3 regions of the Pseudomonas tolaasii NCPPB 2192 genome follow, and region 1 is predicted to be linked to each of the others. Evidence: riboswitches for the same ligand, from Rfam matches in the RefSeq annotation. Region 1 holds a riboswitch; each other region holds the start of a gene.
The links. A riboswitch is a leader RNA that binds a small molecule or an ion and turns the genes downstream of it on or off. The one in region 1 is predicted to bind cobalamin.
Positions count from the first base shown of each region.

Region 2: it holds a riboswitch for cobalamin, as region 1 does, so the genes downstream of both, cobO (cob(I)yrinic acid a,c-diamide adenosyltransferase) here and ATI14_RS20220 (CbtB domain-containing protein) in region 1, are expected to answer to the same signal.
Region 3: it holds a riboswitch for cobalamin, as region 1 does, so the genes downstream of both, ATI14_RS24805 (CbtB domain-containing protein) here and ATI14_RS20220 (CbtB domain-containing protein) in region 1, are expected to answer to the same signal.

Region 1 is NZ_PHHD01000001.1:4,309,060-4,318,818, forward strand. Features, by position in the region: gene ATI14_RS20185 (efflux transporter outer membrane subunit) at 1-435, shown strand, start outside; gene yghU (glutathione-dependent disulfide-bond oxidoreductase) at 440-1,273, shown strand; gene ATI14_RS20200 (YbjN domain-containing protein) at 1,408-1,887, shown strand; gene ATI14_RS20205 (LysR family transcriptional regulator) at 1,957-2,835, opposite strand; gene ATI14_RS20210 (DUF4865 family protein) at 2,929-3,468, shown strand; gene ATI14_RS20215 (CbtA family protein) at 3,473-4,201, opposite strand; gene ATI14_RS20220 (CbtB domain-containing protein) at 4,220-4,432, opposite strand; adenosylcobalamin (AdoCbl) riboswitch at 4,433-4,578, opposite strand; gene ATI14_RS20225 (histidine phosphatase family protein) at 4,630-5,184, shown strand; gene cobF (precorrin-6A synthase (deacetylating)) at 5,230-5,985, shown strand; gene ATI14_RS20235 (alpha/beta hydrolase) at 5,997-6,716, shown strand; gene ATI14_RS20240 (DcrB/PsbP domain-containing protein) at 6,849-7,403, opposite strand; gene ATI14_RS20245 (monovalent cation:proton antiporter-2 (CPA2) family protein) at 7,476-9,284, opposite strand; gene ATI14_RS20250 (autotransporter-associated beta strand repeat-containing protein) at 9,588-9,759, shown strand, end outside.
Region 2 is NZ_PHHD01000001.1:3,482,968-3,492,726, forward strand. Features, by position in the region: gene purN (phosphoribosylglycinamide formyltransferase) at 1-34, opposite strand, end outside; gene purM (phosphoribosylformylglycinamidine cyclo-ligase) at 34-1,092, opposite strand; gene ATI14_RS16195 (DUF2066 domain-containing protein) at 1,437-2,477, shown strand; gene ATI14_RS16200 (AI-2E family transporter) at 2,532-3,605, shown strand; gene hda (DnaA regulatory inactivator Hda) at 3,809-4,513, shown strand; gene ATI14_RS16210 (C40 family peptidase) at 4,727-5,356, shown strand; gene ATI14_RS16215 (C40 family peptidase) at 5,502-6,041, shown strand; gene ATI14_RS16225 (PQQ-dependent sugar dehydrogenase) at 6,188-7,501, opposite strand; cobalamin riboswitch at 7,601-7,847, shown strand; gene cobO (cob(I)yrinic acid a,c-diamide adenosyltransferase) at 7,927-8,538, shown strand; gene ATI14_RS16235 (cobyrinic acid a,c-diamide synthase CobB) at 8,535-9,759, shown strand, end outside.
Region 3 is NZ_PHHD01000001.1:5,431,525-5,441,283, reverse strand. Features, by position in the region: gene ATI14_RS24830 (fatty acid cis/trans isomerase) at 1-1,455, shown strand, start outside; gene nfuA (Fe-S biogenesis protein NfuA) at 1,550-2,134, shown strand; gene cobM (precorrin-4 C(11)-methyltransferase) at 2,291-3,037, opposite strand; gene ATI14_RS24815 (cobalamin biosynthesis protein) at 3,106-3,498, opposite strand; gene ATI14_RS24810 (CbtA family protein) at 3,495-4,199, opposite strand; gene ATI14_RS24805 (CbtB domain-containing protein) at 4,211-4,399, opposite strand; cobalamin riboswitch at 4,493-4,700, opposite strand; cobalamin riboswitch at 5,093-5,292, shown strand; gene cobW (cobalamin biosynthesis protein CobW) at 5,385-6,452, shown strand; gene cobN (cobaltochelatase subunit CobN) at 6,456-9,759, shown strand, end outside.

The sequences.
Region 1 (9,759 bases):
TTCTGGGCCATCGGCCCGTCGCTGGTCGGGACACTATTTGATGGCGGCGCGCGTCAGGCCCAGGTGGATATCGCCAAGGCCGCCACCGATGAAGCCGCGGCGAAATACCGTGGCGTGGTGTTGGGTGCGTTCGAGCAAGTCGAAGACAACCTGTCGCAGATCGCCGGCCTGGGCAGCGCGCTGGATGATCAGCGCGATGCTGCGGCAGCCGCGCAATACGCCGAAGACCTGTCGACCTCGCGTTACCGCCAGGGCGCCGTGGCCTATCTGGACGTGGTGACCGCCCAGGTGGCGGCGCTGGAAGCCAAACGCACAGTCTTGCAACTGCAAACCCAGCAATTGAGCGCTAATGTGGGCCTGATCAAGGCATTGGGCGGCGGATGGAACGTGGCTCAACTGGCCGCGTCGAACACTACTCAAACCAAGGAGCAGTAAATTCATGACTGACTATGTACCCCCGAAGGTGTGGACCTGGGAAACCGAAAGCGGCGGCACCTTCGCCAGCATCAACCGGCCCGTCGCCGGTGCGACCCATGACAAGGAGCTGCCGGTGGGCAAGCACCCCTTGCAGCTGTACTCACTGGCGACGCCCAACGGGCAGAAGGTCACCATCCTGCTCGAAGAACTGCTCGCCTTGGGCCACAGCGGCGCGGAATACGACGCCTGGCTGATCAAGATCGGCGACGGCGACCAGTTCGGCAGCGGCTTTGTGTCGGTGAACCCGAACTCGAAAATCCCGGCATTGCTGGACCGCAGCGGCGCTACGCCGATCCGGGTGTTCGAGTCCGGGGCGATTTTGCAGTACCTCGCAGAAAAATTCGGTGCGTTCTTTCCCACCGAACCTGCGGCGCGGGCCGAATGCCTGTCGTGGCTGTTCTGGCAGATGGGCAGCGCGCCTTACCTGGGCGGCGGTTTCGGGCACTTTTACGCGTATGCGCCGAGCAAGATGGAATATGCGATCAACCGCTTTGCCATGGAAACCAAGCGTCAGCTGGACGTGCTGGACCAGCGCCTGGCCGTCAGCCCATACATTGCCGGCGACGAATACACCATCGCCGACATCGCCATCTGGCCCTGGTACGGCGGGCTGGTCAAAGGCCGCTTGTATGGCGCAGCGGAGTTTCTTTCCGTGCACGAGTACACCCATGTACTGCGCTGGGCCGACGCCATCGAGGCGCGACCCGCCGTGCAGCGCGGGCGCCGGGTGAACCGGGTCTCGGGGGACGTTTCCGAGCAATTGCGTGAGCGTCACGACGCCCGCGACCTGGATTGAGCCCTCAACCTTTGCGCAATGGCACAAGGGAAGATTTGAAGAACTCGCCCAGGGTTTTGATGATGAGCTATACCTTAATCGGTTTGATGTTCCGCACACCGCCCTGAATTATTGATCAACAAGGAAGAGACACTATGAGCGATGTTCAACTGATCACCAGCGTCACCCCGCAAAGCCTGACCGAGCTGCTGCAGGCAGCCGGTTACCGCGTTAACCAGACCGAACAGAACGGCATCGTGCAACTGCTCAGCGCCAGCCAGGGCATCGGGTTTGCCGTGCGTTTCGGCAACCCCGCGGCGGAACAGGGCAGTTTCGTCGACTTCACTTACAGCTGCGCGCTGCGCGTACAGGGTGAGCTGCCCGAAGGCCTGGCCCAGGTGTGGAATGCTTCGCGTCGCTTTGCGCGGTTGTCGTTGCAGGGTGAGTTTTTGCTGATGGAAATGGACGTGGTGGTGGCTGGCGTCGGTGCGCCGCACCTGCGCAACCAACTGGAGTTGTGGGACCGCCTGCTGCAGGAGTTCATCGTGTACCTGCGTGACTACAGCCAGCATGCCGCGCAATTGCAAGCCCAGGCCGCCGCTGAGCCGGTGGGTGAAGCCGTGCCTGTGGCGTAAAAATGCTGTTTGTCGGCCCTGAGCGTCGCTGCAGGGCAGGGGGCGACCGGACGTTGATCCGGTCGCTACTCAGTGCCCCACCTGGCGTTGCAAAGCGCCCCGAAACGTAGCACTCAACGCCCGCAACGTCTCCCGCGAGCGCGCATCACTGATCCGGCTGTGCAACACCACCTCACTGACCGGCAAAACCGGCAGCCCAAACTGCTCGCCAACTTCCACAGCCCCCGCCGGCGCTACCCGGTGGGCGAGGGCGGCCACTCCCAGCCCTGCGCTGACCGCTGCACCCACCGCCATCACGCCGCCACCGACAAACACCTCGGTCCAGTCCACCTGCGCCTCATCCAGCGCCCGCGTAGCCAAATGCCGCACGCCACAAGGGGCTGCCATGGTCGCCATGCGCAAAGGCGTTCCCGGGCTGTGCTGCCAGGTCGGGGCGGCGAACCAGCCGAAGCGTTCCACGGCCAACACGTCCCCGTCCTGGCGGTCACCCTCGTTGCGCACGATCACCGCGTCCAGTTCGTTGCGGTCAAAGGCCGCGACCAGGTCCCGGGAAGAGGCGATGCGCACCTCGAGAATGACCATCGGGTCATACGCCGCCAGGCGGCTCAGCCAGTGCGGCAAGTCCGGGCCTGCCACATGGTCGCTGATGCCGATGACCAATCGTCTCGCCGCCTCAGCGCTCATATCGCCCAAGGCACGCTCATGGGCGTTGAGCAGCGCACGGGCGGCGGCGATGAATTGTTCGCCTCGGGGCGATAGCCGCACATGGCGGGGGGTGCGTTCCAGCAGGCGATAACCCAGGCGTTCTTCCAGGCGCTTGAGCTTCAGGCTGATGGCAGCCTGTGACGTATCCAGCGCCTCGGCCGCGCGGGTGAAACTGGCAAAGTCGGCGACCAGCACGAAGGCCTGCACCGTGTCGATATCCAGGGGTTTGAGTGCATCAGTCATTTCAATTCCTTATTGCACCTATATCGACTGATATCTTGTTGAAATCACCCGTCCTGCGCAAGCTGTAATCTCATCTTGCACGGGAGCTTTGCCATGTTCGCCAAACAGTATTCACACCGCCTGCCCGCCGATTACGACATGGGCGTGATTCGCCGTCGCGCTGCACAGCTTGGGCCGTTGTGGGATCACGCCGAAGGCTTGCTGTTCAAGGCGTTTATCGCCCGGGAAAGCGGGGGCAATGTGTATTCATCGGTGTACTTGTGGGCCGACCCGTTGCAGGCCGCCGACTTTCTGCTCGGTGAGCGTTTCCAAAAAGTACTCGACAGTTTTGGCCGCCCACACATCGAGAGCTGGCTGCCGCTGGATGTGCAACGGGGCCCGGCGCAGAACGCGTTGAGTTTGTACCGGGAGGAGTGGCCGCTGGAGCCGGGCGCGGACCGGGCCGCCGTGTTGGCCGAAGGGAAAATCCGCAATCGGCAACTGGCCGACAGCCGCGATACGTTTGCGGTGTTCCTGGCGCTGGATGTGCAGGCCTGGCGCCTGATCCGGATCACCTTGTCGGCCAACGCGCCGGACGCGCAGCACCCCGGCACGGGTTATCAGGTGTTGTACCTGGCCCGCCCGGGGATTTAGCGTTTTACGAGTTGAACCGTGCCTGTGGCTGGCTCAGTTTGCGCTCGGCCACCGCGCCGAACACCAGGCCGAGGGTGGTCCACAGCACCAGTTGAATGCCCAGCGATGCCACGCGGAACTTCCACAGCAGCACGGCGGAGAATTGCTCCGGCACTTCGTTGATCACCGGGAACAGGCTTCCGGCCACCGACACGATCACGATGTACAGCGCCACGCCAAGGATGGCGCCGGCCCAGACGCCGCGACGGGCGATCAGCTTGCGTGCGGCGTTGACTGCAATCACGGCGGCGGCCACCGACACCAGCAGCATCAGGAAGAACAGCCTGGTGCGCTGCGCGATGGTTTGCGGGTCGCCCACCGACGGCGGGTTGGCCGGGTATTTCAGGCCGGGGACCAGGATGATCGTCACAAAAGCGGCCAATGCCAGCAGCGCCGCCAGGCCGCGCGGGCCTACTTTGCCGATGCGGCCCAACGAGTAGGCGAACACCAGGGCGAAAATGCCGCCCAGGGACACGCTGTACACCACCACGCCGGTGAACAGGCCAAAGGTGCTTTGCACCTCGCGGCTCACCAGTTCTTCTTCCGGCGCATCGCCGTGCATCTGCGCCATCTGGTCTTCGAAGGCGATGGCCTTGTCGATCTGCGGCTCGCCAAAGGTCTTGGCGAAGCCAAACGCCAAGATGCCGGCGAGCAGGCCCACCAGCATTCCGCGTACGAGTAAATGCCCTGTCATGTCATGTCTCTCTTGAGGTCAGTGGCAGGGAAAACCCAGCAGGTGGCGGCCATCGTGCACGAACTCATGCACATACATGCCCTTGAACACGGCGGTGGCGCCTTGTTCGGCACCGACGAAGTAGATGGCCAGCAGCAACAGCAGGCCGCCGAAGATCGCCCAGGGCAGGATTTCGCCCAAGGGGATGGTCGGCACATAAACATCAGGGTTGGTTGCGGCGGTATTAGCCATGAAAACCTCCAGGGATGACGCGTCCCGAAATGGATAGCGAGAGGGCAGAAACAGGGTCTGGCTTACGGCTGTGAGGCCGAATACAGTGGCGCGACCGCGCCGGGTTTGCACCGGCTTCCTGTTTCATGTTCGTTGTAACATATTGAAACAACTTGGCGAGTCTACGCTGACTGCGCGCCGAAACAGAGTGAATTGTGATGCAAACGACCCGGTTGACACTCATTTGCCACGCTGTGACCCCTCAGCAGAAAAAGGGGAGTTTTCCTGATAACGAGTCCGTTGCTATGGATTGGCGAAACGCAGGGCTATCCCTTGCGAACCGTTACAAGAAAAACGCGCGCCTGTTGTGCGGGCCAGAAGCTCGCACTCGACAGACGGCGGGGATGTTCGGCACAAGTCCCATCGTCGAAAAAGACCTGCGTGATGGCGACTTTGGACGATGGAAAGGCAAGGACATCGACGAGATTGATCGCGCAGAATTGCTGGAATGGCTCACTGACAATGCCAGTGCGCCCCATGGCGGAGAATCTGTCGACCAAGTCTGTGCGCGGGTCGGCCGCTGGATGAAATGCCTCGAAACCCAACCCGGTCACGTGGTGGCCGTCACCCACCCCTTCGTGATCCGCGCCGCCATGCTGTACGTCATGAAATTTCCTGTCTCGATGTTCTACTTGATTGACGTCGAGCCGCTGTCAGCCACCGAACTGCGCTTCAACGACGTGTGGCGCCTGCGCCTGGAAACTCGCGCCTGAGCGCGCGAACATGGCAAAATCCACGCCCCGCAATGAGAGCAACCCATGAAACGCATCCTGATCATCGGCATCGGCGCCGGTAACCCTGACTACATCACGATGCAGGCCGTGAAGGCGCTGAACCGCACCGACGTGTTTTTCCTGATGGACAAGGGCCAGAGCAAGGACAAGCTGATCGACCTGCGCCGCGAGATCTGCGAGACCTACATCAGCGAGCCCGGCTACCGCTTCGTCGAGGCCGACTGCCCCGAGCGTGTGCGGGGAGACATTGATTACACCACCGCCGTGCAGGACCTGAACCGCGACAAGCAGCAGACCTTCGAGCGCATGATCAACGAGGAAATGGCCGACGGCGAAGTAGGCGCTTTCCTGGCTTGGGGCGACCCGGCGTTGTACGACAGCACCATTCGTATCCTGCAGGCGATTCTTGCCAGTGGCCGCGCCGAGTTCGAGTTTGAAGTGATCCCCGGCATCACCAGCGTGCAGGCCCTGGCCGCGCAGCACAAAGTGCCGCTGAACCGCATCGGCCGTTCCATCGAGATCACCACCGGGCGCCGTCTGGCGGCCGGGCAGGCGAGTGAGGCCGACACCCTGGTGGTCATGCTCGACGCCGAAGATTCCTACCGAACCGTGACCGATCAGGACATGGACATCTACTGGGGCGCCTACCTGGGCACGTCGGATGAAATTCTCATCAGCGGCAAGGTGAACGAAGTGGCTGACGAAATCCAGCGAGTGCGCAAGGCGGCACGCCTGGAAAATGGCTGGATCATGGACACTTACCTGCTGCGCAAACCCTGAGGTTATTTTCCATGCTCAAACTGTTTGCCCTGGCGCTAGCCCTCGTAGCTGGCGCTGCCCATGCTGATTCCGCATTGCACTCCGACTTGCCGCTGACTTATCTGGAACAAACCCAGGGCGATGCGCGCAACCAACCCCTGGTGATTTTTTTGCACGGGTTTGGCAGTAACGAGGACGACCTGTTTGGCATCAAGGATGAGCTGCCGTCGACCTGGACCTACCTGTCGGCGCGCGCGCCAATGCCGGTGGATTCGAATGGCTACCGCTGGTTCGCCAGAAAAGCCGGGGATGGCGATTACGACGGCGAAACGGCTGACCTGCAACGCAGTGCCAAGCTGATCGAAGCCTTCGTCACCCAGGCCACCGCCAAGTACCACACCCGACCTGATCGGGTGTTTCTGGTGGGGTTCAGCCAGGGCGCGATCATGTCGTACGAAGTCGGGCTGCGTCAGCCTGCGCTGGTGCGTGGCATTGCCGCGTTGAGTGGCAGCGTGCTGCCGGTACTCAAGGCCGAGCTCAAGCCGAAGGCGGGCTTGGACAAACTGGCGATTTTTATTGGCCACGGCACGCTGGACCAGGCGCTGCCGTATGCGTCGGCGACCCGGGCGAATGAAGTTCTGACGGGGTTGGGGTTAAAGCCGGAGTTTCATGGGTATATGGGCATGCCGCATACCGTGAGTGAGGCGGAAATACAGGACCTCAAGGCCTGGCTGGAAAAGAGCCTTAAGTAAACACGGTCAAAAAAATGTGGGAGCTGGCTTGCCTGCGATAGCGGTGTATCAGCCACCGCAGGGTTGACTGGTAAATCGCTATCGCAGGCAAGCCAGCTCCCACAGTAAATGTGTATCGCCAGCTGAATTGGGTTATTTGCCGCCGGTGATTTGCTTCACCAACTCCGCATGGCCCTTCACGTCGTCCGCGCGGGAAATCGCCTGGATCACCAGCAGGTGGGTGCCCGAGCCGCCCAAAAAGGTCGAGTTCAGGGTCTTGCCGCCGCCCTGTGTGGCGGTGCTGTCCACCTGGCGCAAGCCGAGGCCTTTGAAAGTGAGTTTTTTCTCGCCTTGTTTTTTGAAGTCCGGCAGCGCGGCGCTCTGGTCCTTGACGAAATCGGCCACGGCGCCGTCGAGGAATTGCGGGTCGTTGTCTTTGATGGTCGCCCCGTCGTTGCGCTCGGTTTCAGCGACGATCACCACGCTTTTGGTGGTCGAGTTGGCGTACAAAGTACCCTGGGTGTTGGCGGTGCCATCTTCGGATTTGCCGGTGGGCAGCGTGTCGGCGGTGTAGGCCTTGGGCAGGTTGAAGGTGAACTTGCCGCCCAATGTGGAGATGGTTTGCGTCGCCGGTTTGCTCGCGGCGAATACGCTGCCGGCGGTGAGCGCGAGGGCCAGCAGGGCGGCGGTCTTGGTGAAAGTAGCCATGAAGCGCTCCATTGATGAACGAAATTGCGCCGTATTCTGTCAGAAAATTCGCAATTTCGTTCGCTTGCCGGCTTACACCTTGTCGGACTCTTCCTCAAGCCGGTCCATCTCAAACAGACGTGCCAATTCTGCCCGTGCTTCCTGGGCGGTTTGCATCACTTTGGCCGCGTCGTCGTACACCGCGTGCTGGGCGGCGAGGACCTGCAGGTCGTGGTTCTTGAAGCGGGTGATGCGCGCGTCCGCCTGCGCCTGGGTCAGACCCAGGCCGACCAGGGTGCGGCGGCTCATTTCCAGGCTGGAATAGAAGGTCTCGCGCACCGGTGAGGCGTCCAGGTCCACCAGGCGGTGAACATGCTGGCGGTTGCGCGCGCGGGCAATGATCTTCATGTGCGGATAGAGGTTGCGCACCAGTTCGGCGGTTTTGATGTTGATCTCCGGGTCGTCCATGGCAATCACGAAGAACTCGGCCTGATCGACCTTGGCCGCGTGCAGGATTTCCGGGCGCTGAGGGTCGCCGTAGAACACCGGCATGCCGCCGAAGCTGCGGGTCAGCTCAATGGTTTCCACCGAGGTGTCGAGGGCGATGAACGAGATGTTTTGCGCGCGCAATATCCGCGCGACGATCTGACCCATACGGCCCATGCCCGCGATCACCACGCGTGGCGCGTCGCTGTCGATGGTGCGGTATTCCTCCGGCACTTCCACGGGCCTGGCCTTGGGCTTGAACAGCTTCGGGCATACCAGCAGCAACAGGGGCGTCACGGCCATGGACAGGGTGATGGTCAGTACCAGAATGTCGTAGAGGTGCGGTTCGAACAGGCCCTGGTCGCGGCCGATCTTGAACACCACGAAGGCAAATTCACCGCCTGCCGCCAACACCACGCCCAGGCGCAGGGCGCTTTCACGATTGAGGTCACCCACCAGACGGCCCACGGCGTACAGCAGGGGCAATTTCAGACCGATCAGCAGCAGGGTCAGCCCGATCACGATCAACGGCGAACTGAGCAACAGGCTGAGGTTGGCACCCATGCCCACGCTGATAAAGAACAGCCCGAGCAGCAAACCTTTGAACGGCTCGATCTGGGATTCCAGTTCGTGACGGTATTCCGAATCCGCCAGCAGCAACCCGGCAAGGAAGGCGCCGAGGGCCATGGAAACGCCCACCAGTTCCATCAACCATGCGGTGCCGATCACCACCAGCAAGGCGGTGGCGGTGGACACTTCGCGCAGGCCGGTCTTGGCGACGATGCGAAACACCGGCCGCAACAAATAGCGCCCGCCGACGATCACCACCGCGATGCTGCCCAGAATCTGCAACACGTGCTGCAATCCCTGGGCTTCGGTGGCCGGGTGATCACTACCGGACAGCAGCGGCACCATGGCGATCAGCGGGATGGCGGCGATGTCCTGAAACAGCAGAATCGCAAAGGCCAGGCGCCCGTGGGGCTGGTTCAATTCCTTGCGCTCGGCCAGGCTTTGCAGGCCAAAGGCGGTGGAAGAGAGCGCCAGGCCCAGGCCCAGCACAATCGCGCTGTTCCACGGTTGGCCAAACAGCCACAACGCGACCACGCCCATGACCAGACCAGTCAGCAACACCTGGGCGAGACCAACGCCAAACACCGCCTTGCGCATCACCCATAACCGTTTGGGCGACAGTTCCAGACCGATGATGAATAACAGCAACACCACGCCCAATTCCGAAAACTGCGCAACACTTTGCGGGTTGCCGACCAGGCCCAGTACCGACGGGCCGATGATCACGCCGGCGAACAGATAACCGAGCACCGCGCCTAGTTGCAGGCGCTTGGCCAGAGGCACCGTCAGCACGGCGGCGAGCAGGAATACCACAGCTGCTTGTAACAGGTTGCCTTCATGGGGCATCACGAACTCCAGGATCTTTAAAGCCACTCAACAAGGCGCCATTAGAGCGCTTTTTACATTTCGAAAATTGTATTTCTGCGTCGAGCGCCAATGGATGTTGGCTGTCAGCCCATTCTTACGGGCTGCTTACGAAAGTATTAATACCATTTAATTCAATGACTTTTCTGTAGGTCTACTACCGTTTCGACAAACTAGATCAGTTGTCACCACGGTCAGGCATCTCGAATTCGATGCGTGTGGATCTTTGCAAGAAGGCTTCTGCGCATTCATGGATGAAAGGCTTGAACCACGAAGGAGTTGAACGTGGATAGAAGACTTGCGGCTGCCGGTATTTCTCGTATTTCCCCTCTGAACATGGCGATCCGTTTGGGCATCGTGGGGGTGCTGGTGGGGTTGGCGAGTCCAGAGGCACTGGCCACATGCTCGGCGGCCGGTTCAACCATCACCTGCTCCGGCGTACCGACCCTTCCACTGT
Region 2 (9,759 bases), 830 kb from region 1:
AGAGCAGCACCACGACATTACAGGTTGCAGGCATCAGTGCGCCTTGAGGTTTTTCAGTTCAACCTGAGCCGCGCCTTCCGGAGCGGTTGCGATCTGGCCGATGACCCAAGGTTGCTCGCCTGCTTCGCGCAGTACGTTCAGCGCAGTTTCGACGTGCTCTTGAGCCACGCAGATGACCATGCCCACGCCGCAGTTCAGCACGCGGTGCATTTCGGTTTCGTTGACGTTGCCTTTCTCTTGCAGCCAGTCGAAGACGGCCGGGCGGGTCCAGCTGGCCACGTCGACGATCGCCTGGGCGCCTTTTGGCAGTACGCGCGGGATGTTGTCCAGCAGGCCGCCACCGGTGATGTGGGCCATGGCTTTAACTGCGCCAGTGTCCTTGATCAGCTTGAGCAGTGGCTTGACGTAGATGCGGGTCGGCGCCATCAGCAGGTCGGTCAGTGGTTTGCCGTCGAGTTGGGTGTTCTCGATCTCGGCACCCGATACTTCGATGATCTTGCGGATCAGCGAGTAACCGTTGGAGTGCGGGCCGGACGATGGCAGGGCCAGCAGGGCGTCGCCGGCAGCGACTTTGGAGCCGTCGATGATTTCGGCTTTTTCCACAACGCCGACGCAGAAGCCGGCCAGGTCGTAGTCTTCGCCTTCGTACATGCCCGGCATTTCAGCGGTTTCGCCGCCGACCAGGGAGCAACCCGACAGTTCGCAGCCAGCGCCGATGCCGGTCACCACTTGTGCAGCAGTGTCCACGTTCAGCTTGCCGGTGGCGTAATAGTCGAGGAAGAACAGCGGCTCTGCGCCGCACACCACCAAGTCGTTCACGCACATGGCCACCAGGTCGATGCCGATGGTGTCGTGTTTGTTCAGGTTCAACGCCAGGCGCAGCTTGGTGCCCACGCCGTCGGTGCCGGAGACCAGTACAGGCTGCTTGTAGCCGGCCGGGATTTCGCAGAGGGCGCCAAAACCGCCCAGGCCGCCCATGACTTCAGGGCGCGCAGTGCGCTTGGCGACGCTCTTGATGCGTTCGACCAATGCTTCACCGGCGTCGATGTCTACACCGGCGTCCTTGTAGCTCAGGGAGGGTTGCTTGCTCATGATCCAGGCCTTTAGGGGGGATTTCTGGGTAACGACCGGGCTGGCAGGGCTTTCAATGAAGAGGCTCAGCCGTTGACGGTCTGCGAAGGCGCGCGATTTTATCAGGCTTGAGGGGCAGCGGCCATCCTCGGGCCGACGGGCAGGGCGATATGGTGTTAAAAAAATGCCATTCGGGCCTGTTGCGCCACGTATTAAGGTATAGCCTTGGATCCGCTATCGTTATGACGTTGCGAAAACTTACCAAGACCCTGTGAATGTTTTACCGGCCGCTGCTGTCACAGCCTTGCCAAGCCGAGTTCACGCGGTCTCTTCCAGCCGCTAAATTTGTCGTTCGGGAATCTTCCATGCGTCTGTGTAAATTCTTTTTTGTAGGCTGCTTGTCGTTGGTCAGCCTGGCGAGTCATGCCGAAACCCTCAATGGTCTTTATCAAGTACTTGAACCGGTCAGCAGCCAGTCGCCGCAAGAGCGCGACCAGGCCATCCAGCGGGCCGTGCAAACCCTGGTCATCCGTCTGACCGGCGACGCCAAGGCCGCCGATGGCCCGGGCCTGGCGGCGATCCGCAAGGACCCGCAACAAATCATCAGCCAATACGGCTACGACGCCGGTCCGCCAGAAAGTCTGCAGGTGGATTTCGACCCGGTGAGCGCCGACCGTGCGCTGCGTGAAGCCGGCCTGTCGATCTGGGGCAGCAATCGGCCGTCAATGCTCGCCTGGTGGCTGAACGATTCCACCGAAGGCAGCAGCCTGATCGGCGATGGCCAGGCCGTCGCCCAGGCGCTGCGTCGTGCCGCGCAGCATCGTGGTTTGCCGCTGCGCTTGCCGCTGGGCGATCTTGATGAGCAGGTCGTCGCCACCGCCCCGAATCTGGAAAGTGCCGACGCCACGCCACTGCGCGCCGCTTCCGAGCGCTACGGCGCCGATGCGTTGCTCGCCGTGCACGCCCGTCAGGAAGGTAACCAATGGCAGGCCAAATGGCGCCTGTGGTTGGGCGACAAGAGCGAGCAGGGCACGGCTCAGGGGGCCGACACCGGCGCAGTGGCCGACGCCGTGATGCTGGCCGTCAGCCAGAAACTGGCGCCACGTTTTGCGGTCAAGCCGGGTGTCAGCACCGAACAATTGCTCGAAGTGCAGGGCATGACCCTGGAGCGCTACGCCGCGCTGGGGCATTTGCTGGAGCCGTTTGGCGGCCAGCCGCAGCTCGTGGACGGCACCCGCATTGTGTATCGCGTCAACGGCAGTGCCGATCAGTTACGTACCCAGTTGAGCCTGGCCAAGTTGCAGGAGGTGCCTGCGGGTGAGGCGCCTGTCCAGCAACCGGCAGCCGACGGCACGCAGCCGCCTGCTGCACCTGAGCCTCAGGCACAACTGCGTTTTCGTTGGTAAGCGTTCTTCCTTCTATATATAGAAGCGGGAAATAGATAACAGAAGGAGTGGTATATGGCGGATACGCGTCGTTGGGTGTGGCTTGGCGGGATTGTCCTGCTGTGCGTGTTTGTGTTCTTGCTGCATTCGATTCTGACGCCGTTCCTGGTCGCGTTGTTGCTCGCCTATCTGTTCGATCCCGTGGTGGATCGCCTGGAGAAAGTCGGTCTTTCGCGCACCTGGGGCGTGGTGGCGGTGTTTGCCTTGTTCACCTTGATCATCACTGCGTTGGTGCTGGTGCTGGTGCCAATGCTCGCCAAACAGCTGTTTCGCTTGTATGAACTGGCGCCGCAGATGCTCGACTGGTTGCAGCACACGGCCATGCCGTGGGCGCAGGCCAAACTGGGGCTGGCAGATGGCTTCTGGAAGTTCGACAAGGTCAAGGCCGCGATCAGCGAGCATATGGGCCAGACCACCGATATTGTCGGCGTGGTCCTCAGCCAGGCCACGGCGTCCAGCCTGGCGTTGATCGGCTGGCTGACTAACCTGGTGCTGATCCCGGTGGTGGCGTTCTACCTGCTGCGCGACTGGGACATCATGATGGCCAAGATCCGCAGCCTGCTGCCGCGTGATCGCGAGGAGCGCATCGTTTCTCTGGCTGAGGAATGTCATGAAGTGCTTGGCGCGTTCGTGCGTGGCCAGTTGCTGGTGATGCTGGCGCTCGGCATCATCTATGCCGCCGGCCTGATGGCCATCGGCCTGGAGCTGGGGTTGTTGATCGGCTTGATTGCAGGCCTGGCGGCGATCGTGCCGTACATGGGCTTTGTGATCGGCATTGGTGCCGCGCTGGTGGCGGGGCTGTTCCAGTTTGGCGGCGACCTGTACCCGATGCTGGGGATTGTCGCGGTATTTATGGTCGGCCAGGCGCTGGAAGGTATGGTGCTCACGCCGCTGCTGGTCGGTGACCGCATCGGCCTGCACCCGGTGGCGGTGATCTTTGCGATCCTCGCAGGCGGTGAGCTGTTCGGCTTTACCGGTATCCTGCTGGCGCTGCCGGTGGCGGCGGTGATCATGGTGCTGGTGCGCCATGTGCATGATCTGTACAAGGATTCGGATGTGTACACGGGCGTCGAAGACCCCGACTTGTAACCATCAAGTCACAAACCCGGCTCAGGCCGGGTTTGTTGTTTCTGGGGGTGGGGGTCAAATAATTTGCGCAAATCGCTCCGAGTTAACGCAAACCTTTGATTTTGCTTGTGGTCTGCTGCATTGTGCGCCCGGCGTCACGGGTATAAACTTTGCAAACTTTACACAGAGGCCACTAACGGTTCGTTTGGAGCCGTTCAGTCAGCATGAAACCGATTCAGCTGCCCTTGGGTGTGCGTCTGCGTGACGACGCCACCTTCATCAATTACTACCCAGGCGCCAATGCCGCTGCACTCGGCTATGTCGAGCGGCTCTGCGAAGCCGACGCCGGGTGGACTGAAAGCCTGATCTATCTGTGGGGCAAGCACGGCGTGGGGCGTACCCACCTGTTGCAGGCGGCGTGCCTGCGTTTCGAGCAGATGGGGGAACCGGCGGTTTATCTGCCGCTGGCTGAATTGATGGACCGCGGAACCGGTATCTTCGACCACCTTGAGCAATACGAACTGGTGTGCCTGGATGACTTGCAGGCCATCGCCGGCAAGGCGGATTGGGAAGAAGCGCTGTTTCACTTGTTCAACCGCCTGCGGGACAGTGGCAGGCGTTTGCTGATCGCGGCGTCCACGTCGCCGCGTGAACTGCCGATCAAGCTCGCTGACCTCAAATCGCGCATGACACTGGCGCTGATCTTCCAGATGCGCCCGCTGTCTGACGAAGACAAATTGCGTGCCTTGCAATTGCGTGCTTCCCGTCGCGGTTTGCACCTGACCGACGAAGTCGGGCACTTCATCCTCACCCGCGGCACTCGCAGCATGAGTGCGTTGTTCGACTTGCTCGAACAACTCGATCAGGCCTCTTTGCAGGCCCAGCGCAAGCTCACCATTCCCTTCCTGAAAGAAACCCTCGGCTGGTAGCCAGCCCAGTCAAATCAAGGCTTTCGGCATATTTCAGGCGCCAGAAAACCTGCGTTTTGGCCGGTTTGACCACGTAAATGGCAAGAAATGGGTGTTAAGGGCTTAGATGTCATAGTCCGAACAAGAAGTCACATAGATCACGATTGAATTTGCAAATCGATGTGATAGAGGGCATAGTCTCGACTTCTTTACACATCAGCCACGGTCGTGCCCATGCTAAATCGCTTCGCACCCCTCGTGCCACTCGCACTCGTTACCCTGTTGTTTGGTTGCGCCTCCCACCCTCAACAGGTGGTCGAGCAGCAAAAAACCCAACATCAGTCCCAGGCAAAGTTCGTTGCATCGCAGTCTTCCACGGTCTATGAGGAAGAAGTTGCAACCGAGAAAGAACTTGCCGACTTCGCCGGCAGCAAGCCTTACCAGCTTCCCGTTCTGGCCGACAGCATTCTTGAACGCGGCATGTCCCTGATCGGTACCCGTTACCGTTTCGGCGGTACCTCTGAAGCCGGTTTCGACTGCAGCGGCTTCATCGGCTACCTGTTTCGCGAAGAGGCCGGCATGAACCTGCCGCGCTCTACTCGCGAAATGATCAACGTGGATGCACCGTTGGTCGCCCGCAACAACCTCAAGCCCGGTGATCTGCTTTTCTTTAGCACGGCAGGTCGTGGGCGCGTTAGCCACGCCGGTATCTATCTGGGCGATAACCAGTTTATCCACTCCAGCAGCCGCCGTAGTGGCGGTGTTCGAGTCGACAACCTGGGCGACAGCTACTGGAGCAAAACCTTCATCGAAGCCAAGCGTGCCCTCGCCATGGCCCCGACTACGGTTACCGCCAGCAAGTAAACTTAAAGTGATACTTGAAGTTTGACGTGTAAGCGCTAGAATCCCTGGATGTTGTTGTAATCCGTTCGCGCGAGCTTTGCTTGCGCGTTCTGGTTTTCAGCGTTCGGCAGCGAAAAGCCGCATCCAGACCAGGATTGTTCTGCCCATGTCGACCTCAGCCCGCCTCTTTCTTCTCGTTTGCGCCGCGCTTCTCAGCGCCTGCGCAAGCCGCCCACCGCCGCCGGCTCCCGTAGCCGTCAAGCCCAAGCCGGTGTTCAATTATTCCACGCAAAGTTATTCGCCTGCCGCTGAAGACGTGCTCTTTCGCGCGTTGGGCCTGGTCGGCACGCCTTATCGTTGGGGTGGCAACACGCCGGACTCCGGGTTTGATTGCAGTGGCTTGATCGGTTTTGTGTTTCGTGATGCCGCCGGCATCTCTTTGCCCCGTACCACCCGCGAGCTGATCGTGATGCGTGCACAGGACGTCAGCGAACAGAACCTGCAGACGGGGGATCTACTGTTCTTCGCCACCGGTGGCGGTTCGCAGGTGAGTCACGCGGGGATCTACGTCGGTGAAGGCCGCTTTGTACACGCACCGCAAACCGGCGGGACGGTGAAGCTGGACACCTTGTCCAAGGCCTATTGGCAAAATGCCTACTTGAGTGCCAAGCGCGTATTGCCGGGCAACCTGGCGCGCAACCCTTAAGGCAAGCCGAAATCAATGTGGGGGCGGGCTTGTGTGGGAGCTGGCTTGCCTGCGATGCAGTCACCTCGGTGCATCAGTTGCACAGCGGCGATGCTATCGCGGGCGAGCCAGCTCCCACATTGGGTTTGTGGAGGTCTTGAAGCCGCTTACTTCGCCGCCGACACCCGCCACACTTTATTCCCCACATCATCGGCCACCAGCAAGTCCCCTTGCTGATCAATCACCACACCCACCGGCCGGCCCATGGCTTTCTCGTCCTTGTCGAGGAAACCGGTCAGCACATCCACCGGCTGCCCTTTGGGCTGGCCCCCTTCAAACGGCACGAAGATCACCTTATAGCCACTGTGCGGCTTGCGGTTCCACGACCCATGCTGGCCGATAAACGCGCCGCTGCTGAATTGCGCCGGGAGTTTGTTGCCCTCGGCGAAGGACAGGCCCAGCGAGGCGGTGTGCGGGCCCACGGCATAGTCCGGCGCAATGGCCTTGGCCACCAGATCCGGGTTTTGCGGCGTCACGCGCGCATCCACATGCTGGCCGTAATAGCTGAAAGGCCAGCCATAAAACGCGCCGTCCTTGACCGAGGTGATGTAGTCCGGCACCAGGTCGCTGCCGATCTCGTCGCGCTCGTTCACGGCGGTCCACAGCTTGCCGCTCTGCGGTTCCCAGGCCATGCCATTGGGGTTGCGCAGGCCCGAGGCGAAAATGCGATGCTGGCCTGTGGCGCGGTCCACCTCCCAGATGGCCGCCCGGCCTTCCTCCGCTTCCAGGCCATTTTCGCCGACGTTGCTGTTGGAGCCGACGCTCACGTACAGCTTGCTGCCGTCTTTGCTGGCCACCACGTTTTTCGTCCAGTGGTGGTTGATGCTGCCGCCCGGCAGGTCGACGACCGTGGTGCCAGCGCCCTTGATCGCGGTTTCCCCCGGCGTGTAGGCGAAGCGCAGCAGCTTGTCGGAGTCGGCCACATACAGGTCGTTGCCCACCAGCGTCATACCGAAGGGTGAATTCAGGTTCTCGAGGAACACCGTGCGCGTCTCGGCCACGCCGTCGTGGTCGGCATCACGCAGCAGTGTGATGCGATTCGGGCTCGGTACGCCGGCACCGGCGCGGCCCATGACTTTCTCCATTACCCAGCCACGAATGCCCTTAGCGTCATCCGGCTTGGGCGGCGCGTTGGTTTCCGCCACCAGCACGTCGCCATTGGGCAGCACATACAGCCAGCGCGGGTGGTCCAGGCCTTCGGCGAAGGCCGCTACCTGAGTGCCTGCAGCCGGAGTCGGCTTTACGCCAGCAGGCCAGCCAATCGCCGGTGCAATATTCACGGTGGGGATCAGAGTTTTGTTGGGTTCCGGCAGCTTGGGCGACGGCCCGGTGCCATCGGACACCTGCAGGGTAGAGCTTTCACCGCAGGCAGCGAGGGTGCCTGCGACCATGATGAGTAAGGCAAGTCTTGTTTTATGCATGGTTTTCTCCTGAATACCTGTAAGGGTAGAGAAGCAGGGCTGTCAGATGGTTCAAGTCAGAGGCCAGCTTTAATTGACGCTCCACCCCCAACCCACTAACCTTCGCGGCTTGTTCCAGGTGCTCTGTGGCCCGCGTGTCGACGGAGTGAAACAGGGAAGCCGGTGAGTGAGCGCACTTGTACACAGTGCCGCCGCGATTCCGGCGCTGCCCCCGCAACGGTAAATGAGTGAAACGATGCTTTTTGCCACTGTATCGCGCGCGATATGGGAAGGTGCATCGTCGGCCGCTTTCCAGCAGAGCGCGCCCCTCATGAGTCCGGAGACCGGCCTGAAGCATCCAACAGCATCACGGTGGGCGATGCTTGGCTGTCTGTTTTGTCTTTTTCCTGCCCGCCGTTTTTGTCCAGCCCCAACGGAGAGCTGCCATGACTGATTCCCCCGACCGCGACGAGCGTCACCTGGCGCGCATGCTGCGCAAAAAAGCCGTGATCGACGAGCGCATCGCCAACTCCCCCAACGAATGCGGATTGCTGCTGGTACTCACCGGTAACGGTAAAGGCAAGAGCAGTTCGGCGTTCGGCATGCTCGCCCGCGCCATGGGCCACGGCATGCAGTGCGGCGTGGTGCAGTTCATCAAGGGGCGCAACAGCACAGGCGAAGAACTGTTTTTCCGCCGTTTCCCCGAGCAGGTGCGTTTCCATGTGATGGGCGAAGGTTTCACCTGGGAAACCCAGGACCGTCAGCGCGACATCGCGGCGGCCGAAGCGGCCTGGGCGGTTTCCCGCGAATTGCTGCAAGACCCTTCCATCGGCCTTGTCGTACTGGATGAGCTGAACATCGCCCTCAAGCACGGCTACCTTGACCTCGACCAGGTTCTCAGCGACCTGCAAGCCCGGCCGCCGATGCAACATGTAGTGGTCACCGGCCGTGGCGCCAAGCCCGAATTGATCGAAATGGGCGACACCGTCACTGAAATGGGCATGCTCAAACACGCGTTCCAGGCCGGTATCAAGGCACAGAAGGGCGTCGAACTTTGAATCAGCCCCGTCATTGCCCGGCCGTACTGATCGCCGCACCGGCGTCCGGCCAGGGCAAAACCACCGTCACCGCCGCGCTCGCCCGTTTGCACCGCAACCTGGGGCGTAAAGTGCGCGTGTTCAAATGCGGGCCGGATTTTCTCGACCCGATGATTCACGAGCGCGCCAGCGGTGCGCCGGTGTATCAATTGGACATGTGGATGGTGGGCGAGCAGGAAAGTCGCCGTTTGCTGTGGGAAGCAGCCGGCGAGGCCGACCTGATCCTGATCGAAGGCGTGATGGGTCTGTTTGACGGCACCCCGTCCAGCGCCGATCTCGCGCGGCATTTCGGTGTGCCGGTGCTCGGCGTGATCGACGGCACCGCCATGGCCCAGACGTTCGGCGCGCTGGCCCTGGGCCTGGCGCGCTATCAGCCGGACCTGCCGTTCGCCGGCGTGCTGGCCAACCGCGTCGGCACCCTGCGTCACGCGCAATTGCTGGAGGGCAGCCTCACCGAGGGCCTGCGCTGGTACGGCGCGTTGTCTCGGGAAACGGGCATCGAATTGCCCAGCCGCCACCTTGGCCTGGTGCAAGCCAGCGAGTTGAACGACCTCGACGTACGCCTGGATGCCGCCGCCCAGGCATTGGGCAGCAGCTGTGAAGTCGCCTTGCCGCCGCCGGTGACGTTTGCCGCGCCGCATGTGATTGAGGCCGAGCCGTTGCTTCATGGTGTGCGCATCGCCGTGTCCCGTGACGAAGCGTTCGCCTTTACCTACGGCGCCAGCCTGGATCTGTTAAGGGCCATGGGCGCCGAGCTGCACTTTTTCTCGCCGATCCACGACCGCGAATTGCCTGACGCCGACAGTCTGTATCTGCCCGGCGGTTATCCGGAACTGCACCACAAGGCGCTGTCGGAAAACACCTCGATGCTCAGCGCCATCCGCGCCCACCACGCCGCCGGCAAACCCTTGCTCGCTGAATGCGGCGGCATGCTTTATCTGCTGGATTCGCTCACCGACGTAGACGGCACCCGTGCCGAGCTGGTCGGCTTGTTGCAGGGCGACGCGGTGATGCAGAAAAAACTCGCGGCGCTGGCCCTGCAAAGTGTCGAATTGCCGGAAGGCGTACTGCGTGGCCACACCTATCACCATTCCCTGACCAGCACCGAATGGCAGCCGATTGCCCGTGGCCTGAGCCCCAATGGCGGGCGCGGCGCCGAGGCGGTTTACCGGCAGGGGCGAA
Region 3 (9,759 bases), 1.1 Mb from region 1:
CCGGTGCAGGGCGTGATCGTGCACAAAACCCACATCACCTATCCGTTCAGCGCGGCGAAAATGGCGCGCGTGAAAGAGCTGTTCTACGCCGGTAACTGGCAGGTCAACGCCTTGCCTGGCTATGGGCCGGGCAGCCGCGCCAACCCGTTCGCCACCTTCGAAGCCATTCCGGCCAAGGCGCGCTACCAGTTCATGCTGGATAACGCCGAATACTTTGTACGCACCTTTATTCGCGGGCCGGTGTGCCGGGGGCAGATTGCCACGGACGTCATCCGCGACAACTTCTGGACGCTGTTCCAGGACCCGGACCACGACCTGTACATCACCGACGCGCGTTACCGTGGCCAGGCCACGCCGCTGCTGGCGATGCCGGGGCAAAACGATGACGTGGGCAGCGTGCTGAGCCTGTGGCTGGCCTACCGCGACAAACGCAACCAATACGAAGCCTTGCGCCGTGACAACTATGCGGATTTGCCGCCACCGAGCTGGTCGACCCTGTGGGCCGGCAATGACAATGCCTTGCTGAGCATCTTCCGCCACTTCGACAGCGCCTCGGTGACCAAAGGCCTGATTGGTGAAGTGCCGCAAACGATGTGGCTGTTCGACTACCCGCTGCTGGAGCGCACCTATTATCAGTTGGCGGTGAACTTCGACGTGTTCGGCAACGTATCGCACCAAGCCCAGACCCGGCTGTACTTCGACCTGATCCGTAACGGCGCCGAACAGAACTTCCTGCGCCTGATGCCTGCCGACAGCCGCGACGGCTTTATGGACGACTGGTACCAGAACAGCGGCAAACTCAAGCTGTGGCTGGACTACGAGGCGATTGATGACGACAAGCCAACCGGCTTGCATCTGGACGAAAAAGACCCGAAACGCGACTTCGCCAACCAGTTGCTGACCCGCTACGGCGACTTGAATGCCAGCCCGGACCCGATCAACCGCTGCAGCGGCGCCTATTGCTCGCGCGACGGCATTGACCCGGCGTTGCAGGAGGCCGAGCAAGCATTGAGCCGCCTGACCTCGCGCCCGGCGGCGGGGCTCAAGGTGATTGACCAGTTGCCCGAAGCCACCATGCTGCGCATCGAAACCAACAGCGGAAAACGCGTGGTCTACAGCATGTTGCGCAACCGGGCGCACAGCAACGTGGCCTTTTTGCTGGGCGAGGCTTATCGCTATCAGCCTGGTCTGGACACGGTCACTATCTATCCGGGCGTGCTGAGCAGCTACCCGAACTTCATGTTCAATATTCCCGCTCAGGAAGTGCCTGAGTTCGTCACGGCGATGGAAAGCGCCAAGGACGCCAAGCGTTTCGAGAAGGTTGTCGACCGTTGGGGGGTACGCCGCAGTCATCCGCTGTTCTGGCAGTATTTCCATGACCTGTCGCAATACATCCACGAAACCACACCCGTGGAAGAGGGCGTGCTGGACATGAACCGATATGAAAACCTCTGATGGGGCTGCAAAGTCTTTTCCGACAAAATTACTCGGACTTTGTACCTGCGTAATATTTTGGCGTAAACTGCCGGCAAGCCTGTGAGGAGTTTCCATGACTGCCATAACCATTACCGACGCCGCCCACGATTACCTGGCTGACCTGCTGTCCAAGCAGAACACCCCGGGTATCGGCATCCGCGTCTTTATCACCCAGCCCGGCACCCAATATGCCGAGACGTGCATTGCCTACTGCAAGCCCGGCGAAGAAAAGCCTGAAGACACCGCCCTGGGGCTGAAAAGCTTCACCGCGTACATCGATGCCTTCAGCGAAGCCTTCCTCGACGACGCCGTGGTCGACTACGCCACCGACCGCATGGGCGGCCAGTTGACCATCAAGGCGCCAAACGCCAAGGTGCCGAACGTCAACGCCGACAGCCCGGTCAACGAGCGCATCAATTACTATCTGCAAACCGAGATCAACCCGGGTCTGGCCAGTCATGGCGGCCAGGTCAGCTTGATCGACGTGGTGGATGACGGCATCGCCGTGTTGAAATTCGGCGGCGGCTGCCAGGGCTGCGGCCAGGCGGACGTGACCCTGCGCGAAGGCATCGAGCGTACCTTGCTCGAGCGTATTCCGGAGCTCAAGGGCGTACGCGACGTGACCGACCACACGCAGAAAGAAAACGCCTACTACTGAGTAAGGTGTTCACTGCAAACAAAAAACGGCGCCCCGTGAGCGCCGTTTTTTATGCTTTAAAATTAATGTCTTACAGGATTTATCTAACAAAACAGATCAACTGTGGGAGCTGGCAAGCCTGCTCCCACAGGGTATTGCATTGCCTTCGGCATGTGTTCAAGGCCGGTAGAGGTGCGCATGACCTGCTCGATACAGCGAAGACTCGCTGAAACTGTCATCCGCCAGCACCCGGCCCACGATGATCAGTGCCGTGCGCCGAAACCCCTTGGCCGCGACCTTATCTGCGATATCCGCCAGTGTGCCGATCGCGAAATCCTGATCCGGCCAGGTTGCCCGGTGCACCACGGCAATCGGGCAATCCGCACCGTAATGCGGCAGCAACTCGGCGACGATTTTCTCCAGGTGGCTAACGCCCAAATGAATCGCCATGGTCGTGCCGTGCTGCGCCAGGCTGCCAAATTCCTCGCCGGTCGGCATGTTTGTTTTGCCGGCGTAGCGCGTCAGGATCACGCTTTGGGCGATGTCCGGCAAGGTCAGTTCGGCTTCCAGCAGTGCAGCGCAGGCGGCAACCGCCGTGACGCCGGGGATGATCTGAAAGGGAATGCCCAACTCGCGCAGATAACGAATTTGCTCGCCGATCGCCCCATACAGGCTCGGGTCGCCGGAGTGCACGCGCGCCACATCCTGGCCCTTGGCGTGGGCGACCTTGATCAGGTCGATGATCTGCTCCAGGTGCAATTCGGCGCTGTTGACCACCTGTTCCGCTTGATGGCCTTCCAGTACCGCTGCGGGTACCAGCGAGCCGGCGTAGATGATCACGGGGCAACTGCGGATCAGCCGCTGGCCTTTGACGGTGATCAATTCCGGGTCGCCGGGGCCGGCGCCGATGAAGTAGACGGTCATGGGAATTCCTGTAAAAAACGTGCGAGCATGAAGATTGCTCATGATCGAGCGCGCTGATTATCGGGATTTTAGCCGGCGCATGCCAATGCAAAGGTGGCCTGGGCGGTGTTTTTCCGGGTGATCAGCAGGCGGGCGGGGGCATTGCCGAGTTGTTCGGCGAGGGCCAATGCGGCGCTTTCGGCGATGCCGTAACAGCCGGTATGGGCGAAAGCCACATCGGACTTGTGACTCAGGCGGTCTGCGTAGGGCGCCAGTTGTTCGGCACTGAAACATTCCAAAGGCAGATTCAGCCGTTGCGCCAGGGCGATCAGCCCCGGCTCATCCCTTTTTCGATCAATACTGGCCAATGCGGTCACGCGCCGACATTCAATGCCGCCCTCGGCGAGGGCGGTTTCAAACAGCGCCAGCAAGGTGTGAACATCACAGCCGCGCTGGCAGCCCAGGCCGACCACCAGGGTCATACCGAGTATTGACCGTCGCGATGGCGGCGAAACAGCCAGGCGCTGATCAGGCCCAGGGCCAGCCAGAACGCCACGTTGGTCAATTGGGAGGCAATCTTGAACTGCGCTTCCAGCGCTTCGGGCGCCAGCATCGAATGCACTTCCGGCTGCGGCGCGCCGATCACGTGTGGCACGGCCAGAATCGCCACGCCCAGGATTTTCAGCAGCCAGTTGCGACCGAACACCAACAGTGCGATACCGACGGCGGTCGAGGCCGCGGTGCCGATCCACCAGATCTGGCGTTGGGCCAGGTCAGCGGCAGCGGTGCCCGGCAATTCAGGTGGCAGACCCAAGGTTGGCGCGAGCACGAACGTCGCATAACCGGCCAGGCCCCACAGCAAACCTTGAGCGGTGCGAGTGGGCGCGCGAAGCGTGTAAAGACCGGCCAGCATCAGCGCAAAACCTACGGCCACCACCAGGTTGCCGCCGGTGGTCGACAGCACGCGCTGCCAGCCATCTTCAGGCTCCCAGGCTTCGGCGTCGTGAGTGTGCGCAGCAGCACCGTCGGCGTGTTCATGGGCGACTTCGGCGGCTGGCGAGGCGTTTTCAAAGGTTTCCGCCTGCAAAATCAGCGGGGCGACCCAAAAGCTTTGCAGCAGGGTCAGCAGCAGGGCGGCCAGCAAGCCGGTGAAACCTGCGGTCTGGGCAATACGCTTGATCATGTCGGCAGGTCTCAGTGGCACGGGAACGCGGCGCTGTGGCGGGTATCGTGGGCGGCGTTGTGCACCGCTTCGATGTGCGAGAAACCGGCGAAATACACCAGGCACGCGCCGAGGATCGACGCACCGATGGCGGCGGTCAGGCGTTGGCTCAGGGTGGAAGTGGTGCTGGCGGTGTGCGAGGTGCTGCTGATGATCGACATGGCGCGTCCCTTCGGGTTTCAGGGTGACGCAGGCGCATGAAAACCCCGCGAGCCGGGCACGCAGGGTTCGAACAGCGCCCGCCCACCGCGGGTTTGTTATCTGATTTTCGGGCCGGTCTCCGGGCTTGCGAGGGGGCTCTTGAGAGAGTCCTGAAAGCATCGCCTTCCCATGCCTGCGCACAGTGGCAATGACGCTTCGCTCGCTTACCGTTGCGGGGGCAGCACCGGACTGGTCATATCGCTATGACGCACCGGTTTCCCGTTTCACCCTTTGCAGGGCACCCGAAACAAGAGGTGTAGGAGAGCATGGGGGTGGGAGGTGAGTCAATTCGGGATGTGTTTTTGGTAGGTGTACCTATCCGTTTCTTGAGTAGCGGCTGATAGGGGTTCCGCTCTTACAGAAGCAAAAGCACGGCGGTCTGAGTGGTGCGAAGCAAAAACGCTTCGGTGCGGGAGCTCAACTCCGACAGAAAAGAAAAGCCGAGCACAGTCAAAAATGTGGGAGCGGGCTTGCCCGCGAAGGCGGTCTGGCAGCGACATAGATGCGGGCTGGCACTCCGCTTACGCGGGCAAGCCCGCTCCCACCGCTGGATATTCATTTTCTGGGGGAGCGCGGTCCGCAGGTGGCCGCAACCGCAGCAACGGATGTGTACACAACCCAAACCCCATCATTGACCATCCCCCAAGCACTGCGTAGCCTTGCACCCTCGAGGTTCTCCGACTCAGGCCGGAGCTAAGAAGGGAACGCGGTCCAAGCCGCGGCTGCCCCCGCAACTGTAAAGGGTTGAGCTGACTGCCACGCCACTGCCAAATCGGCGGGAAGGCGCAATCAGCGCCGGTCGCAAGACCTGCAAGCCCCAAGCCAGGAGACCTGCCTCGCAACCGAATTTCAATTCAACCGGGCGGGGTGATCCGGTGACGAAATCAGCCCCTGCGCGCCGTCGCAGGGCTTGTCGTCCCGTATGCCCGCCCTCAAGGGCATCCGATGAAAACACTGGCCAAACTCCCCGTCACCATCGTTACCGGCTTCCTCGGTTCGGGCAAAACCACCCTGCTGCGGCACATGCTCGACAACGCCCAGGGCCGTCGCATTGCGGTGATCGTCAATGAGTTCGGCGAGCTGGGCATTGATGGCGAAATCCTCAAGCAATGCTCCATCGGTTGCACCGAAGAAGAAGCCAATGGCCGCGTGTACGAGTTGGCCAACGGCTGCCTGTGCTGCACCGTGCAGGAAGAGTTCTTCCCGGTGATGCGCGAACTGGTGGCCCGTCGCGGCGACCTCGATCACATTCTTATCGAAACCTCGGGCCTGGCCCTGCCAAAACCTTTGGTTCAGGCCTTCCAGTGGCCGGAAATCCGCAGCGCCTGCACCGTTGACGCGGTGATCACCGTGGTCGACAGCCCGGCGGTGGCTGCGGGCACCTTCGCGGCGTTCCCGGATCAAGTCGACGCCCAGCGCAAACTCGACCCGAACCTGGACCACGAATCGCCGCTGCACGAGTTGTTCGCCGACCAACTGGCCAGCGCCGACCTGGTGATTCTCAACAAAACCGACCTGATCAGCCCCGAAGACCTGGCCCGCGTGCGCCTCGAAGTCGCCGAAGAGCTGCCGCCAGCCGTGAAAATCATCGAAGCCAGCAGCGGTCGCCTGCCGCTGGACGTGCTGATTGGCCTGGGCGCCGGCTCTGAAGAGCACATCGACGGTCGTCACAGCCATCACGATCATCACCACGACGGTGACGACGACCATGATCACGACCACGATGCCTTCGACTCCATTTCCATCGACCTGCCGCAAGCCGACGAAGCACTGCTGCTCGACGCCCTGACCCAACTGGTGGTGCAACACGGCATCCTGCGCGTCAAAGGCTTTGCCGCGATTCCGAACAAGCCGATGCGCTTGCTGATCCAGGGCGTGGGCACGCGTTTCGACAAGCACTTCGACCGCGCCTGGGGCGCGGACGAAGCGCGCACCACGCGCCTGGTGTTGATCGGTCAGGAACTGGACGCGGCAGGCCTTGAAGCGCAACTGCGCGCTGCGCTCAGCGTTTAACCCATGCACCTGCTCAGGACCCAGCCCGGCGGTTTCGTCTCGGACGACAATATTGCCGACCTGGGCCAAACCCCCGCAGAGCTGGTGATCCTGTGCAGCGGTGATTCGAGCCTGGCGCTGCTGGCCGAAGCCGCCCGGCAGTTGCCTGACGATTACCCCAGCTTTCGCCTGGCCAACCCGATGCAGGTGCAGAACCATGCATCGGTCGACCTGTACGTCGATGAAGTGCTACGCCACGCCAGGGTCATCCTGATTTCGCTGCACGGCGGCATCGGCTATTGGCGCTACGGCATTGAGCGTCTGGTGGAGCTGGCCGAGCGCGGCGTGCAGCTGATTCTGGTGCCGGGGGACGATCGCCCGGACCCGGAACTCAGCAGCCTGAGCACCGTGGGCGTGGAGGTGCGCGACCGCCTGTGGCATTTCCTGCGTCAGGGCGGCATGGGCAACGCGCTGGATTTTTATCGCTGCCTGGCCAGTGGTTTTCTGGGCCGCGATTACGCCTGGGCCGAGCCGCAAACCTTGCCGCGCACGGCGATTTATCATCCGCAAAGCGCCAACCCGCGCCTCAATGACTGGCAAACGGACTGGAACCCTGCGTTTCCCGTGGCCGCTGTGCTGTTCTACCGCTCCCATTTGCAGGCGGCCAATACCGGTTTTATCGATGTGTTCTGCCAGCGCTTGCAGGCGGCGGGCCTTAACCCGCTGCCGATTGCGGTGGCCAGTTTGAAAGAGCCCGGCTGCCTGACGGTGGTCGAGGATTGGCTGGATGACGTGCAGGCGGCGGTGATTCTGAACACCACCGGCTTCGCTCAGTCGAGCCCCGAGGCGCCGCATTTACGGCCGTTTCGACGCAATATTCCGGTGATTCAGGCCATTTGCGCCCAGGACAACGAGCCCGGCTGGCAGGCCAGCGAGCAGGGCCTTGGCCCGCGCGACCTGGCCATGCACATTGCGTTGCCGGAGCTGGACGGGCGCATTATCAGCCGCCCGATCAGCTTCAAGGACCTGGCCTGGCGCAGCGAGCGCAGCCAGTCGGACGTGGTGTGCTACCGCGCCGCGCCCGAACGTATGGATTTCGTCGCCGAACTGGCGCGGCGTTGGGTCGAGTTGGCGCGGGTGCCGAACGCGCAAAAACGCATCGCGCTGATCCTCGCCAACTACCCGACCCGCGATGGCCGCATCGGCAACGGCGTGGGCCTGGATACCCCGGCGGCGGCGCTGAATATCCTGCGTGCGCTACAAGCTGAAGGCTACCCGGTGCCCAGTGAATTGCCGGCCAGCGGCACTGCGCTGATCCACGATTTGCTCGGTGGCGTCACCAATGATCCGGACAGCCTCGACCTGCGCCCGTGCCACCAAAGCCTGGGCATGGATGAATACGAGGCGATGTTCAAGCGTCTGCCCGAAGCCAACCGCCAGGCGGTGATTGCACGTTGGGGGGCGCCGCACAACGACCCGATGTGCCGCGATGGGCGCATGATGATCGCCGGCCTGCGGCTGGGCCTGACATTTGTCGGCATCCAGCCGGCGCGCGGTTATCAGGTGGACGCCAGTGCGGTGTACCACGACCCGGACCTGGTGCCGCCCCATGGCTACCTGGCGTTTTATTTCTGGCTGCGCCACACCTATGGCGCCCATGGCGTTATCCATGTGGGCAAGCACGGCAACCTTGAATGGCTGCCGGGCAAGGGCGTGGGCTTGTCGGAAAACTGCTGGCCGGATGCACTGCTCGGGCCTTTGCCGAACATATACCCGTTTATCGTCAATGACCCGGGCGAGGGCGCCCAGGCCAAGCGTCGTACCCAGGCGGTGATCATCGACCACTTGATGCCGCCGCTGACCCGCGCCGAAACCTACGGCCCGCTGCGCAACCTTGAATTGTTGGCGGACGAGTATTACGAGGCGCAATTGCTCGACCCGCGCCGCGCCCTGGAGCTGCAAAAAGACATTCTCAAGCTGGTGCTCGAAACCCGCATCGACAGGGAACTGGAGATGGACAGCGAGGCCGACGCCGCCGTCTGGCTGCCGCGCCTCGACACGTATTTGTGTGATTTGAAAGAGTCGCAGATCCGCGACGGCTTGCATGTTTTCGGCGAATCGCCCGAGGGGCGCTTGCGCATCGACACCTTGCTGGCCCTGCTGCGTATTCCGCGCGGCGATGGCCGTGGCCCGCAGTCGAGCTTGCTGCGAGTGATCGCCAAGGCCTTTGAATTGGGCTTTGATCCGTTGGACTGTGCGTTGGCCGAACCCTGGACCGGGCGGCGTCCCGATGTATTGCAGAAGATCGACGCACAACTGTGGCGCACCGCCGGCGATACCCGCGAGCGTCTGGAATTGTACGCGGCGCGTTTGATCGAGCAGGCACTCGAAGGGCCACTGGAACAGTTGGAAGAACCTGGCTGGGAAGCAGTAAAAGCGGTGATCGAAAGCCTGCGCTTCGTCGTGGCGCCGCGCCTGGACGCCTGCGGCCCGGCGGAAATGCGCGGTTTGCTGGATGCGCTGAGCGGACGCTTTGTGCCGGCCGGACCCAGTGGCGCGCCGAGCCGTGGGCGCCTGGACGTGCTACCCACCGGGCGCAATTTTTTTACGGTGGACGTGCGTAACCTGCCCACCACCACGGCATGGCGCATCGGTTTCCAGTCGGCCAACCTGATTCTTGAACGGCATTTGCAGGACCACGGTGACCATTTGCGCCAACTCGGCCTGTCGGTGTGGGGCACCGCCACCATGCGCACCGGCGGCGACGACATCGCCCAGGCCATGGCCTTGATGGGGGTGCGCCCGGTGTGGGCCACGGGCAGCCAGCGGGTGGATGATTTTGAGATCCTGCCGATCAGCTTGCTCGACCGCCCGCGGGTGGACGTGACGCTGCGCGTCTCGGGTTTCTTCCGTGATGCATTTGCCAACCTGATCCGCCTGTTTGACGCGGCGGTGCAGGCCGTGGCAGCGCTGGATGAGCCGGACGACATGAACCCGCTGGCGGCCAAGGTGCGCAGTGAACGCGAGGCGTTGCGCCAGTCTGGCCTGGACGAAGACGCGGCGGCGAAACAGGCCGGCTGGCGCATTTTCGGCGCCAAACCGGGCGCCTATGGCGCAGGCGTGCAGGGCGCGGTGGACGGTCGCCTGTGGCAGAGCCGCGAGGATTTGGCCGAGGTTTACCTGAACTGGGGTGGCTACGCCTATGGCGCTTCGGATGAAGGCACTGCTGCCCGCGAACAGTTCGCCCGGCGTCTGAGTCAGGTGCAGGCCGTGTTGCAGAACCAGGACAACCGTGAGCATGACGTGCTCGACTCCAATGACTACTACC